DNA from 2 places in the Azoarcus sp. DN11 genome. Region 1 is predicted to be linked to the other one. Evidence: riboswitches for the same ligand, from Rfam matches in the RefSeq annotation. Region 1 holds a riboswitch; the other holds the start of a gene.
What was found. Region 1 has a riboswitch for cobalamin ahead of cbpA (modified peptide precursor CbpA). Riboswitches for the same ligand answer to the same signal wherever they lie in the genome.
Positions count from the first base shown of each region.

Region 1 (3,546 bases):
GCGCTACTCGAGCGCGAGGAATCCCTGCTCATCGCCGGCGACGCCGACGGTCTGCTCGTTCTCACGCGCGAAAAAACGGAGCGCTTCCACCAGTTGCAGCGCATCCACAGCGACCGCGCCCTGCTGCTCGGCCGGCTTCGTCGCCCGAACTCCGACACCGCGATCCGCGAAGTCTGCCAACCGCTCCCCGACACCCTCAGGCGCTGGGACGAAATCCACGCACTCGCATGCGACGCGCGGGCCCGCAACGACCTCAACGGCAAGCTCATCACCGAGCGTCTCCAGCATAACCAGGCCGCGATGTCGATCCTTCTCGACGCATCCAGGCAGCCACAACTCTACGATTCCGCCGGCAACGCCCGCCCCGGCGGAGGCGGCCGCCACCTCGGCAGCGCATGAACTAAAAGGCCCGCCCGGGAACTCTCCCGGGCGGGCCCGCGCGCAATCACAGCCGCTGATGACTGGCTCAGGGCAGCACGAAGTCGAAACTGCTCTCTACCTCGGCATCCCAGCCATCCCAAAGGAAGTCGTTCGCCTTCCCGTCGGCGATCAAGCGAAAAGCATAGCGCGTCTGCTCCTCGTAGAAGCCGCAGAACGCCCCGACGCGGTCCATCCCGCCGTTCATCTCGTGCGCCTCGGCCGGGCACGGCGAGCCGCAGAAATGCCGGATCGCGCACCCCTTGCAGGGATCGATACGGTCGACGTTCCGTCCCGTCACCTTCCGGAATGCCTCGCTCTCCAGCACATCCTCGATGCGGTCGGTGAACAGGTTGCCCCCGCGGAACGCATCCAGGCCGATGAACTCGCTGCACGGGAAGAGCCCCCCGTCGGGCGCCAGGGCGAAGAACGCGCGCCCCCCACCGCACGGCGAGATATCGCACATCAGCCGGCGTGCGGTCGGTGCAAGGATCGCCAGCAGAATGTTCGCAAAGTTCGCGACCACCATCTTCCGCCCCGTCTCGCGATACAGCGCATGCGTTCGTTCCACCGCTGCGATGAAGGCACGCGCCAGCGAGTCATCATCCGGTCGCACCGTACGCGCTCCCGGCAAGGTGCAACGCACTGCATTCAGCATGCAGGTCGGCACTTCGCGGGCATGGAACAGCTCCACCAGCGGCACGAGTTGATCGAGGTTCTTCTCCGTGCACGTCGCGATCACGCTCCACGCCGAATACCCCCGCAGCGCCTCCATCGCCCGGAGCACCTTGTCGTGCACACTCTTGCCGCCGAAGGTCAGGCGGGTCGCATCGGTCGTCTCGGCCAGCGGCCCGTCGAGCGACAGGCCGATGCTCACCTGCCGATCGGCGAGAAACCCGATCGCCTCGTCATCGAGCAGCGTCGCGTTCGTTTGCACCCCGAACACGTAATCATCCTTGAACGCATCGATCGCGGCGAACAAGGCGGCCCGATTCATCAACGGCTCGGCACCGTGAAAAATCACGCGCGGCTTGCGCCCGTCGGGAAGCACCGTCGAAAAGTAGGACCGTAGCCGCCCCAGCGCGTCCACCAACCGGTCGGCGTCCATGTGCTGCCCACCGCGGCGCATTCCCTCCGGAATGTAGCAATACGTGCAGTTCAGGTTGCACCGCTCCGTCGGATTGACATAAACGGCCGAGGGCTTCAGCTCGAAACGCAGCGCATGCAACTCGCGCGCGAAATCCTTTGCCTTTGCCTGATAGTTCAACATCAAGGCACTATCGGTCAGCGTGTCCGCGAGCTTGTCCTTGCGAACGAGCGCCCAGAACGCACTGTCCGGGTCGCTCAAGGCCATATAGTCGTCATGTCCGATGTCGAACGGAATCAGGCTCGCGCCATTGCCGAGATTGGCATAACGCCCCGCAGAGGGGGCGTTGCTCATCAAAGCCGAGCCGCTCATCGCTTCTCCCTGCGATCCATCAGAACGTAGTGAGACAAACCCACCCCATCCGCCTCGCAACGCTTGCGCGTCGCGATGATCGCGGGCCTGTGCACCGGGAGCGCGCCGCTTGCAGCGGCGGGGGCGGCGTTCTTTGCGAACTCTTGCTTGATATCAGTCGAAGGCATCCGATTCTCCTGTTTGTCCAAACACAAAAACAAAAAGGGCTCCGCTGCCGCACTGCCAAGTGCGGACAGCGAAACCCTTGCCATTGGTTCCAGCTACAAAACAGTCGATTACGGCACGTCTTCTGGCTTCCGGATCAACCTGCCTGTCGCGCCTTCCCATCGTGGTACTCCACGACAGTGGCCGGATGCCCGGAATCGTTCCGTCACCCTGGCGACATTCGTCCCCGGTTACAGCGGCGGGCCCGCCACGGAATTGAGCAAGCTCGCACCGTGTTCCGACGATCGCAATTGCATCGTCATGGCCGAATCGTTCACCATTGTCCCGACGAGCATCTCTTCAGTCAATACCCTTGCCCCCACGCCTGACTGCCGATCACCGGCTGGCCCAGAGCACCTTCGCAGTCACATTCCGCCCAGGTCCTGGATGGCATCGACAACCATGCCAGTGCCGACCGCAATCATCAGGATATCGCCTGCGACGCGAACGAACTTGTGCCCCGCCGGAGGCACCCCGAGTTCGACCGTGAGCGCCGGCGGCAGATCGTAATACGCGACATCGCGCGGCAACGCACGCCCCACCGCCCACTTTCTCGCCTGCCCGGGCGGCATGCACCCGTTTCCCTTTTTCGCCAACCCCGGAGGACACCTCCCCGAACCGCCCTCGCGCGTGAAGTATTCGCGGATGACCGTCCGATCACGTTGCTCGAACCGGCTCACCACCCGCTGCGAACCTTCATCCCCCAGGCGCGCACCGCGATCACGACTGTCCCGATCCGCATCCCCGCCCTCGTCACGGTCGCGTTTGTGCTGCCCGCCCTTTCCACCATGTCCGTTCTCCCGCTGCCAACCTCCGCCACCAGCGTGATCGGGTTTTTCAGCATAGGCGACGCCAAAAACCATGATGCCGGCACAAAGCGCGGCGCACACCGCTGCCTTGCGCGATCGGATGCGATGCATGTTTTATCTCCCTTGAATGGTGTCACGCAGCGAATTGCGAAACGAACACTTCACACGGATCGGACGCCCCAGACAGCACGCTGCCTGTTGCCAGCAACATACAACAAATCTGCATGGAAACGGAATGTCCACGGTTGACGTAAAAAAGCCGCTCATCCTGGTTTAGGAGAGCGGCTTTTTTGATTGGGTAGTCTGACGATGACCTACTTTCGCACTCACGTAGAGCACTATCATCGGCGCGATCCTGTTTCACTGTCCTGTTCGGGATGGGAAGGAGTGGTTCCGGGACGCTATGGTCGTCAGACTGTAAGGGGTAACAAAGGGGGGAAGTAAAGTGTTGGTTTGTTGGTGTGATGCGTTGTGTGTGAGTTTGTTGAGCGATCCAGGGTTATAGGATCAAGCCTCACGGGCAATTAGTATCGGTTAGCTTAACGCATTACTGCGCTTCCACACCCGACCTATCAACGTTGTGGTCTTCAACGACCCTTCAGGGGGCTCGAGGCCCCGGGGAAGTCTCATCTTGAGGCGAGTTTCCCGCTTAGATGC
Region 1 is NZ_CP021731.1:1,459,401-1,462,946, reverse strand. Features, by position in the region: gene CDA09_RS06700 (flagella synthesis protein FlgN) at 1-399, shown strand, start outside; gene cbpB (peptide-modifying radical SAM enzyme CbpB) at 467-1,876, opposite strand; gene cbpA (modified peptide precursor CbpA) at 1,873-2,043, opposite strand; cobalamin riboswitch at 2,139-2,356, opposite strand; gene CDA09_RS06685 (hypothetical protein) at 2,446-3,000, opposite strand; rRNA gene rrf (5S ribosomal RNA) at 3,191-3,304, opposite strand; rRNA gene CDA09_RS06675 (23S ribosomal RNA) at 3,393-3,546, opposite strand, start outside.

Region 2 (3,546 bases), 2.1 Mb from region 1:
CGGCCTCGTGTGGGGCGCCGCCGCCTGGCTGTGCGTCTTCGCTGCGCCCTCTCTGGGCCTGCCGCCCGAGATCCCCGGCACCGCCGCTGCAGCGCTGGAAGCACGCCAGACCTGGTGGCTCATCACTGTCCTCTGCTCCGCGACCGGCCTCAGCGTCCTCGCCTTCGTCCCCGGCCGCCTGCGCTGGCTCGGGATCGCCCTGCTGGCCCTGCCCTACGCGCTCGGCGCACCGCATATCGACGGTGCCTTCGCCGCCTACAGCGATGAAGTGGCACGCCAGATGGAAGTTCTGACCGGCCAGTTCGCCATCGCCACCGCAATCTCCAGCGCGATCGAATGGCTTGCCCTTGGCAGCCTCGCCGGCTGGGCGGTCGCCCGCTGGGTGCGCCCGGCGCTCGCGACGCAGGGAACCCCGGCCACCGCCCGCGCGTAGGGCGGAAGCGCGAAGCGTCTTCCGCCGCATGGATAGTCATCGACGACACACGCGGCGGATAAGGCTCCTGCACCACATTTGACACGCGACCGTCGGCCACCCGGCGGAAAACGGCGGGATTTCATCCCGCCCTACGCCCTCAACAAAGAGAGAACACCATGAGCACAGGCAAGATCATGCTGGTCGGCCTCGGGCCCGGCAGCGTCGAGCACATGAGCGGCCGCGCCCGCGCCGCGATCGCCGAGGCCGATACCATCATCGGCTACGTCACCTACATCCGCCTCGTCGCCGACCTCGTCGAAGGCAAGGAGGTCGTCAAGAAGTCGATGACCGAGGAGCTCGACCGCGCGATCGAAGCGCTCGACCGTGCCAAGCAGGGCAAGAAGGTCGCGCTGATCTCCTCGGGCGACGCCGGCGTCTACGGCATGGCCGGCCCGACTTTCGAAGTGCTGTTCCAGGCCGGCTGGACGCCCCCCACGGGCCAACCCGGCGACATCGAAGTCGAGATCGTCCCGGGCGCCTCCGCGCTGAACACCTGCGCGGCGCTCGTCGGCGCGCCGCTGACGCACGACTTCTGCGCGATCTCGCTGTCCGACCTGCTGACGCCTTGGCCGGTGATCGCGCGCCGTCTCAACGCGGCCGCCGCGGCCGATTTCGTCGTCGCGCTGTACAACCCGAAGAGCGGGCGCCGCGCACGCCAGATCGTCGAGGCCCAGCGCCTCTTCCTCGCGCACCGCCGCCCGGACACGCCCGTCGCGATCGTCAAATCCGCCTATCGCCCCAAGCAGCGCATCGAATTCACGACGCTCGACAAGATGACCGAGTGCGACATCGGCATGTTGAGCACCGTGCTGATCGGCAACTCGAACACCTTCATCCGCGACGGCCTGATGGTCACGCCGCGCGGCTACGCGAACAAGTACGACGTCGAGGCGGGCACGACGCACAACGGCGAAAAGGCCGGCCGCTCGCTGTCGACCGGCCTCGACGGCTGGCTCGAAAGCCTGCGTGCGAGCGGCGAGAGCGCCGACGAACTCGCCCGCCGCCATGCGCTACCGGTCGACTACATCCTCGCTGCGCTCGCCGATGAGGCCGTCGACGAGGACGACACCGCCGCCGAAGGGGAAGTGCTCGCATGAGCCGCCCGGGCCAGGCCGCGAACTGCCGGGAGGGCGCACCGACCACCGTTTGACGCGCTTTTCCCCCATTTTCCAGCAGGTGCCCGCCAGAACGGCGGGTGAAACGGGAACAGGGTGCGCCGGCAGAATTCCCCGCCGGCCAAGCCCTGGCTGCCCCCGCAACGGTAGGCGAGTGCGGGCGGATCACGGGCCATCTCCCCGATGGCCCGGCCACTGTGCCGGACGCGTGCAGCCCACGAGGCTTCGCGCACGGCATGGGAAGGCGATCCGTCAAGACTCGTGAGTCCGGAGACCGGCCTGCTGGTGTTCCGATCCCGCCGCGCAATTCTGCGCCCGGGATCAACCATGCGACCGGCCGCGGGGATGCGGGCGGAGCAAGGCTAGCGTGCCCCGGCCGCCGACCGCCTGACCGCGGGAGGTTGTCGCCCGCGCTCCGCGAGGACGCCGCGCCCCTGCTTCGCCTGCCCGTCCGGTCGCTTCACGACTGGAGTCATTGCATGCAGAAGCACCGTAGTTCCCCCGTTCGCCGCATCCCGTTCGCGCTTCGCCCGCTCGCCGCGAGCCTCGTGCTCGCCCTGTCCGGCGGCCTTGCGCACGCCGACGACAAGGTCTTGACGGCAGTTCAGGTTTCGGCGCGCGCCGAGCCCGACGCCGGCCTCGATCTCGACCGCCCGGGCGCCACGGGATCGCGCCTCGGACTGAGCCTGCGCGAGACGCCCGCGAGCGTCGACGCGCTCGACGTCGAGACGCTGCGCGAACGCGGCGACCGCAGCGTCGCCGACGCCGCGACGCGGGCCGTCGGCCTGAGCTTCATCGGCACGCCCGGCAGCGGCCAGGCCTATTCCAGCCGCGGCTTCACCGGCAACAACTCGGTCGCGCAGGCGGAGGACGGGCTGCGCCTCGCCACCGGCGCGGGCACCCTCACCTATCCGTCCGACACCTGGGGCTACGAGCGCATCGAGATCCTGCGCGGCCCGGCCTCGGTGCTGTTCGGCGACGGTGCGGTCGGCGGCATCCTCAACCTCGTGCGCAAGGCGCCGACGCGCGGGCGCCACCTGGACGCAAGCCTCACCGCCGGCAGCCGCGGCGAATACCACATCGGCGTCGGCGGCTCGACTGCCGTGGGCGACGCCGCGGCGCTGCGCCTCGACGCCGCCGTCGCGGGCGGCGACGGTTTCATCCACCGCGGCGAGCACGACAACCGCAATCTGATGAGCACGCTGCACCTCGCGCCGCGGGCGGACCTGCAGATCGACCTGAGCGCAGACCTGTCGCGCGAGAATCCCACCGCCTACTTCGGCACCCCGCTGCGCAACGGGCGCATCGCCCGCGACCTGCGCCACGAGAACTACAACATCGACGACCCGCGCTACGCGCTCGACGACGACCGGCTGCGCGCCCGCATCGAATGGCAGGCGGGCGGGGGCTGGACGCTGCGCAACGAGACCTATCGCTTCGCCGCCGACCGCCACTGGCGCAACGTCGAGCAATACGCACTCGACAGCGCCACCAACGCGGTCACGCGCACCGGCTATCTCGAAATCCTGCATCGCCTCGAACAAGCCGGCAACCGGCTCGAACTCGCGCACGAGGGCACGCTCGGCGGCATGCGCAACCGCTTCGACGTCGGCTGGGAATTCATGCGGGTCGACTTCCGCCACACCAACAACTCGCCTTACCGCGGCAAATCCGTCGTGCCGGCCCGGGACTTCGAACCGGGCCGCTTCGACAGCCCCGATCCGACCCGTCCGAAGTTCGATACCGAGACGCGGCAGCAGGCCGTGTTCGTCGAGGACGCGCTGCGCGTCGGCGAGACGCTGACCCTGGTGGCCGGCCTGCGCCACGACCGCATCGCCGTCGCGCGCGACGAACTCGTGTCCGGCCAGGATTTCGACAAACGCTTCAATGCCAACGCCGTCCGCCTCGGCGCGGTCCATGCACTAACGCCGGCGACGAGCCTGTACGCGCAGGCGA
Region 2 is NZ_CP021731.1:4,335,745-4,339,290, forward strand. Features, by position in the region: gene CDA09_RS20155 (CbtA family protein) at 1-433, shown strand, start outside; gene cobJ (precorrin-3B C(17)-methyltransferase) at 592-1,572, shown strand; cobalamin riboswitch at 1,633-1,887, shown strand; gene CDA09_RS20165 (TonB-dependent receptor) at 2,070-3,546, shown strand, end outside.
Region 2: it holds a riboswitch for cobalamin, as region 1 does, so the genes downstream of both, CDA09_RS20165 (TonB-dependent receptor) here and cbpA (modified peptide precursor CbpA) in region 1, are expected to answer to the same signal.